Regions from separate parts of the Corynebacterium aurimucosum genome, predicted to be linked through region 2. Evidence: predicted binding sites of a transcription regulator. Region 2 holds the regulator's gene; each other region holds the start of a gene.
The links. Region 2 encodes LexA, which represses DNA repair genes until DNA is damaged. Its sites were predicted from a motif close to CGAACANNTGTTCG; they were not measured.

Region 1 (2,274 bases), 1.2 Mb from region 2:
AGATTCCTTGTTCTCTGCCTTTTCTGTATGTGCGTGGTGTGCGGCTTCTTGTTGTTCTTTGTCTAGCTCAGTTTTAAGCTCTTGGGCCTCACGGTGTTTCCGGGCGCGGAAGCCCTCAATATCTTGTGCCACACTTCGCGCCCAGCGCTTGTTCTTAGGGGCTAGTGGTCCGGAAGGTTCGGTGATTGCCCACGTCCCATCCTCAAAAAGCCAGACCACATCCCCGGTATCCGGGTCCAAAATATAAAAGGCCCGTCCGTCGGTCTTCATGTTGTGGTGATGCTGGCATAACGCGATCATGTTGTCCGGGTGCGTTGGCCCGCCATCGGCGTAGTTAATACGGTGATCCAACTGGCATAGCCACGCAGGCATTCCGCAGCCAGCTGCACGACAGGTGCCATCGCGGCCCTCAACATACTTGCGCACCATCGTGTTTGGTCCGTAGCTATTGGAGGCCTCCGGCTTGGTGCTCAAATCCCTTTTCGTTACGGCTTGTGCGGGGATGTTGCCTACCTGCCAGCCATGACCTTCTACATATACAGGTGCATCCTCGACATCACTGGCTTGATAAGTGTGGAGCACTACCCGGGCAGCTTCTGGCTCCACCTTTCCGGTGACAAGAAGGATGAGGGCATCGGCCATAGACACCTCATGCTTTTCAGCTGCTGCCTTAATGGCCTCATGAATGATGACCCCGACACTGCTATCGACCTCTAGTTCTATGGTGGCGCGCTGGGCGCGGGTGAGTATGGAATATCGATTCTTTGGGCGTGTATCTTCCACCGCGATTGAGTCATCATGAACCTTGACAAGGTCTCGCATGCGGCGGCGAATCTGCGATGTGGTGGGAAACGCCTGATTGGGCTTTGTGGGAGTAAACCAACGGGCCAACGAAGTATCAATGGCAGCCACTACCTCTGGGGAAGGCTGGCCCAGCTTAGCCATGACCTGGTCAATGGCAATCAAGGCAGGTAGGTCCAGCAAATAATAAGCATCTTGTAGTGCTTTGAGCTGGGGAAGTTCTCTAAGGCGGTAAATCCCCATGACTATGCGAGCAACCGCTCCGGCCGTTTTGCCGGTCTTTAACCCTAGGCGCATACACGCTGTGTCTGAGTCTTCGTCCAGGGCGGGAAGGACGTTAGACCAGAACTCGTAGTCTGCTTGGCGTATGTCTTTACCTTTCATACATACTGGGTCGTTCGGATTGGAATGAGAAAAATAGGAAACAACAACGTCTGAAGTGGAAGCCACTTCAACCCCCTACTGTTGGTCGAGTTACTGCGAAGGGATGACCCCCCCACCGTTCGAAACCCCTTTCGATATAGAGCTTATTCGATACCTCGGGGGAAGTCCATGCCGGGGAAAGAAGTTGTGATTAAAGGGTCAAATGGGAAAACTGATGCTCCACACTCTCCGTGGTATGAGCGCCGGATAAAACGAACATTCGATCCCTCCAGTGGGAACTTAAAGCGCCGAACCTCCAATCAGAGCTGTTAAAGCTGTGACTTGAGTTAATCTATACAAGTGTTTAGGTCTCGTTCCATTATTGTCGGCCTTGCACTGGCGGCCGTCACTGCGCCTTCTGCCCAGGCGCTGACTTTCGATCCTGGAAAAGGTTCCACCGCGCACCCAGATGACCTTGCGCTATGCCGATGGAAACTCAGTTTCCACTGGGAATAGCCATGAGTCTCGCCCCGCGCTTTCCCTGGTGAAGCTGTACCTCGGTATGTGGGTGCTGAAATATGGCGCACCCGAGGATAAGGCTCGGGTGGAGAACATGATTCGTTTTTCTGAGGACGGCACCGCCAGCGACTTGGAGCGGAAGTACCCACAGGCCATTCCCTCCATCATCGGGGAGTATCGACTAGGGGAGACTCACCACAATGGCTACGGGGGAAATACCACGACGTCGACGGAGGATCTCACGCGCTTCATCGGGGTGATTTCTGGGGATCCGGTCGCTGTGCCGATCATGAAAGGAATGGCGACGGCTGCGTCTGTGGCATCCGACGGCTACCGCCAGGACTTTGGCACCGCACGCCTCCCGGGGATCCTAGGGAGCAAATCCGGCTAGTCGGATGACCACCAAGTTCACGCTAGTGCCTCTTTCGGCCCTGGGTATAGCGTGGCGGCTAATACCTATGGATCCCCTGCGGATCTCACGGGGGATGTGTTGGGAGCGGTGGAGGTTGCCAAGCTTGCCGACACCTCTACAGGACGCGCGCGATAGAGCGTGTGCGGAACTAAAGCGGGCGGTGCCGAGCTCTTCGCAGG
Region 2 (2,274 bases):
CTAAAGCGCCTACTTCTCTGCAGCAATGATCACCTCAATGCCGTGCTCACGCAGCGCTTCAACGTAGGAAGCGGGCGCGCCGGCATCGGTGATAACGACATCAATTTCATCGAGGGACGCAAAGCTCACGAGGTAGTCATTGCCCAGCTTTGAAGAATCGCACAGTACGACGACGCGGTGCGCATTGGTGACGAAAGCGGACTTGATCGCAGCCTCTTGCGAGTCTGCCGTTGAGAGACCGTGATCAATGGTCAGTGCGTTGGTGCCGACAAAAGCCACGTCGGCACGCATGAGCGCCATGGTGCGAAGGGCGGTATCACCAACCACGGCCTGGGTAATTGCCCGTACTGTACCGCCAAGGAGCTGGACTTCGGATACCCCGTTGCTGGCTAGCGAAAGGGCGATCGGCAGGCTGTTGGAGACGATGCTGAACTGACCTGCCGAATAGCGCTGGCCAATGAGATCAGCAAGCGCATTCGTCGTGGTGCCGGCGTCGAGGAAGATGCTGCCGCCATCGGGAAGCTGTTCCAGCGCAGCGCGCGCAATGGCCATCTTGGCGCCCGTGGCCGAGCGTTGACGGGTATCAAGGGTTAACTCCGCGGTTTGGAAGGATTGGGAGGCAACCGCACCGCCATGGACTCGGTGCACGACTCCTTCCCGATCCAAAACCGCGAGATCGCGGCGAATCGTCTCAGCGGTAACATCGAAGCGTTCAGAAAGTTCGGTGACATTGACACGGCCTTCGACGGCGGTCAATGAGGCAATTTGTCGGCGACGCTCTTCTGCGTACATAGTTCCTCCCGGTGAAGTCTGCCTGTGGTGGTCACTGCGCCCGCCGCGGAAAGGAAACGGGGCTGGGGCGTGTGAACGAAAAGAACAACGAATGTTGCGGCGATGCTTCTATTGTCCCACTGAAGGTGAAGAAAACGGAACGAAACAAAGAAAAACTCACATTGAGATTGCTGTCTTAGTGTAAAAATTCCGTCATAACCTGCACATATGTAAATGTGTGATGTCGGACGCTAAAGCGGTAGGAATCGGGCATGTACACACACAAGGGGGTAGAAAGACACAATCCCCCGGCCCTTTACGCCCGCACCGAGTGGACTGGCACTGCGGGGTGGGTAGGGCCCTGGGGATGGCTGCGAAGTGATGATTCCTAGAGCTTGCGGAAAACAGACACTACCTTGCCCATGATCTCAGCTTCGTCGCCCTTGATGGGGGAGTAGGCATTATTATGGGGGAGAAGCCAGACGCCGGAGGAGTCGCGGTGAAATTCCTTTACGGTGGCTTCTTCGCCGTCTAGGAGAGCGGCGACGAACTCGCCTTCCTCTGCGACGGATTGTGAGCGAATGATCACCCAATCGCCGTTGAGGATTCCGGCGTCCTGCATAGAATCGCCCACGACCTGTAGCATGTAAAGCTCGCCGCTGCCAAGGATTTCGCCCGGCATGGGGAAATAAGCGTCAACGTTTTCTTCGGCGGTAATTGGGGAACCTGCGGCAATGCGGCCGACAACAGGGATATAGTTCGGCGTCGCTGCGTCCTCGGGGATATCGGGGGTGGAAAGATCCGGAGACTTGTTTGCCTGGCTTGTCTTGCGGCCGGGCTTCTTCGAGTCTTCGGCACCGGGGAAGTGGCGGACATCAACGGCGCGCGGCTTGTTTGGATCGCGGCGCAGGAAGCCCTTCTCCTCAAGCTGCTTCAGCTGGTAGGCCACGGATGATGTGGACTGTAGGCCGGTGGCATCACCGATCTCACGAATGCTTGGCGGGTATCCGCGGAGCATTACGGCATCATGGATAACCTCCAGGATGCGGCGCTGGCGGGCGGACAGGGTGTCGAGGGAAGGGTGGTCGCTTCGCTTGGATTTGCGGGCCATTCTTTCTCCTAAAACTATTGCGATGTGCACATTCGTGGTTGAGGCTTTGGCGTGCCAGGCATGTATGGGACTGCCGGTGGTGCTTCCGCTTTCCTTTTTAGCACGACAGGAAAAAATGTTCGACTGGCGTCGCCGAGTTGTGGACAAATTTTCGAGACGGTGCTATAAATCGAACATACACGCTAAATCGCACGGTTGGTCGATGGTGATGTTCGAAAGTGTCTGCCTGGATTCTTATACTTCGGATATTGCGTCGATGGAGAAGGAAGAACTAGAAAGGAGCCGTCATGGCTATCGCTCTCAATAATGCCTCTGTACTGCGTAGGGATGTTCGTCGGAAGCCTCGCAATACGGCAGTGCTGGTCCCTCCGGCGGCAATTTGGGATCCTGTG
Region 3 (2,274 bases), 1.3 Mb from region 2:
GGGCAAGTAAAGCTTCGCCTGTAACTCCCCGCATGGTCCTTTCAGGATCGTGGCGGGGAGTTTCTGTTATCTTTTCTCCTTCCCGCCGTTTCGGATGACTGCGCCGTCGTTTCAGACGACGGGAGCCGCTTAGAACGGAATGTCCTCCTGCGGGGAGGTCGGGGTACGGAGTTCCTCGGCAGTGGCCTGTGCTTCCTTAGCTTCTTGCTGGGCGCGCTCGCGGGTGGCCGAAATCTTTTGAGCCACCGTTTGTGCCCAACGCTTCGTTTTCTGTGCCAGCGGGCCAGTCGGCTCCGTCATAGCCCAGGTCCCGTCTTCGTAGAGCCACACGATGTCCCCGGTGTGCGGGTCCATGATGTAGTGCGCGCGCCCATCAGTCTTCATATTGTGGTGGTGCTGGCACAAACTGGCCAGGTTGCGTGGGTGCGTGGCGCCGCCGTCGGCGTAGTTGACGCGGTGGTCCATCTGGCACAGGTAGGCCGGCCGGTTGCACCCCGGAGCGCGGCAGGTGCCATCCCGGCCTTCCACGTATGTGCGGATGAGCTCCGAGGCGATGTAGCTGCGCGATTCCGGTGGCTGCGAGGAGAGGTCGCGCGTGCGCGTGACAGGCATGTCCTGTGACGTCCACCCATGGCCTTGGACGAAGGTGGGGGCGTTGTCGATATCGCTGGCTTGGTAGGTGTGCAGAATGACAGTCGCCGGCGGCGAGATACTACCGGCGATGAGCTTTTTCAGGGCATCAGCCTGTGAGAGTCCGTTCTCCTTTGCCGCTTGTTTGATGTAGCTATCCAGAATCATGCCCGTGGCGCTATCGGTATTGAGCTCAAGGATGCCGCGCTGGCCAGTATCGGTGAAGGTATACGTCTCTTTCTGCGGGGAATTGCGAAAGCTAAAAGTCTTGTCAATACTCTTGCAAATATCGCGTAGTTTGCGCCCAATCTGCGCTGGGGTGGGAAAGACCTGATTCGGGGAGGTGGGGGTGAAGAAGGTGATCAGGGCATCGTCGATAAGCGCGAGCGTTTCTGGCGGCAACGCGCCCAGCTTTGTCAGGGTGCGGTCAATAGTGATGAGGGCCTTCATATCCAGCAGGAACTGGCTGTCCTGTAACGCCTTGACCTGCGGGAGCTCCGTGAGTCGGTGCACGGCCAGGCAGCATTCGCTCACGGTATAGTCGCCGACGCCAAGCTTGGCGACGAGCCTCTGGCACGCGACATCAAAATCCTCATCGAGGTCTGGCATGGCAGCTACCCACGAGCGGTAGTCTGCGCGGCGGGCGGCGCTGCGCTCCACAGCGAGGGCGCAGTCAGGGTTCATATGGGAAAAGTAGGCGGTTTGGGTAGCAGTATTCACGATGTCCTCTAAGCTTCTATCTCGATTCTATGTTCTAACAGAACTATAAAACACGCTTCGGACATCTATTCTGACCTGCGTCTATGCTAATAGTTGAGTGGGTGTTATGGGGTGTATATTTGCCTCTATAAACTAGGCGGGGGAGTGTCATCCTTCTGGCCCCACAGGAGCCCATCACGTACGTAAAATGGCGAACTATGTTGCCTCGACTCCTCACTCTTGACAGCCTGGTTATCTCACAGACCAAGTCCTTCATGCAGGATGAATTCCTGATCGCCGATGAACAAGGCGTGCCCGTCGGGACGATTCTGCAGTCGACGAGCCTGAAGGACATGTTCTTCAACTCCTCCCGCAGCCTCGAGGTTGCTTTTACCGATGAGCAAGGTAATCCGCAGCAGCCGCTCATGGTGATTAAGGATCCGCCGAACTTCGTGCGGGATACCTATGAGGTGTACCTGCCGGGCGTCGAGAAGCCCATGGCGGTCGTAACTAAAAAATTCTCCCTCCTGAAGACGCGCCTGAGCTTGGAAATGGAGGGCTTCCCGGAGATCGAGATTGAAGGCGATGTCTGGGATTGGAATATCACGATTACTAGCCAAGGCCAGCCTCTAGCGGAAGTTCGCAATGAGTGGGCGGGCGTGGGCCGGTTCCTCGCTGGGAAGAATACGTACCGCCTCAGCATTGCGCCGGGGCTTGACCCGCAACAGCATGCCGGGCTGATTGGTGCGGTCATGTGCATGGACATGCTGCGCACCAAGGCGCAGAGCAGCAGTTAGCGGCGCACGAAGCGCCAGCTGCCATAGGAGAAGAGCGCGGTGGCTAGCGCGGGGAGGCCATAAGTGCGCACGGCCTTGCGCACGGAGCGGTAGTCGCGGATGAGCCAGCCTTTTTCCTCTGCAATATCGCGCAGCTTGGAATCCGGAT

Region 1: CAURIM_RS00475 (HNH endonuclease signature motif containing protein) is a predicted target of LexA. The motif match lies at 1,438-1,451, and genes of this name have one in related genera.
Region 3: CAURIM_RS01520 (HNH endonuclease signature motif containing protein) is a predicted target of LexA. The motif match lies at 1,409-1,422, and genes of this name have one in related genera.

Annotation. Positions count from the first base shown of each region.
Region 1 is NZ_CP047048.1:90,539-92,812, forward strand. Features, by position in the region: gene CAURIM_RS00475 (HNH endonuclease signature motif containing protein) at 1-1,251, opposite strand, end outside; gene CAURIM_RS00480 (hypothetical protein) at 1,709-2,074, shown strand.
Region 2 is NZ_CP047048.1:1,650,807-1,653,080, reverse strand. Features, by position in the region: gene sugR (transcriptional regulator SugR) at 10-792, opposite strand; gene lexA (transcriptional repressor LexA) at 1,160-1,882, opposite strand.
Region 3 is NZ_CP047048.1:328,213-330,486, forward strand. Features, by position in the region: gene CAURIM_RS01515 (30S ribosomal protein bS22) at 1-10, shown strand, start outside; gene CAURIM_RS01520 (HNH endonuclease signature motif containing protein) at 130-1,350, opposite strand; gene CAURIM_RS01525 (LURP-one-related/scramblase family protein) at 1,548-2,126, shown strand; gene CAURIM_RS01530 (HAD-IB family hydrolase) at 2,123-2,274, opposite strand, start outside.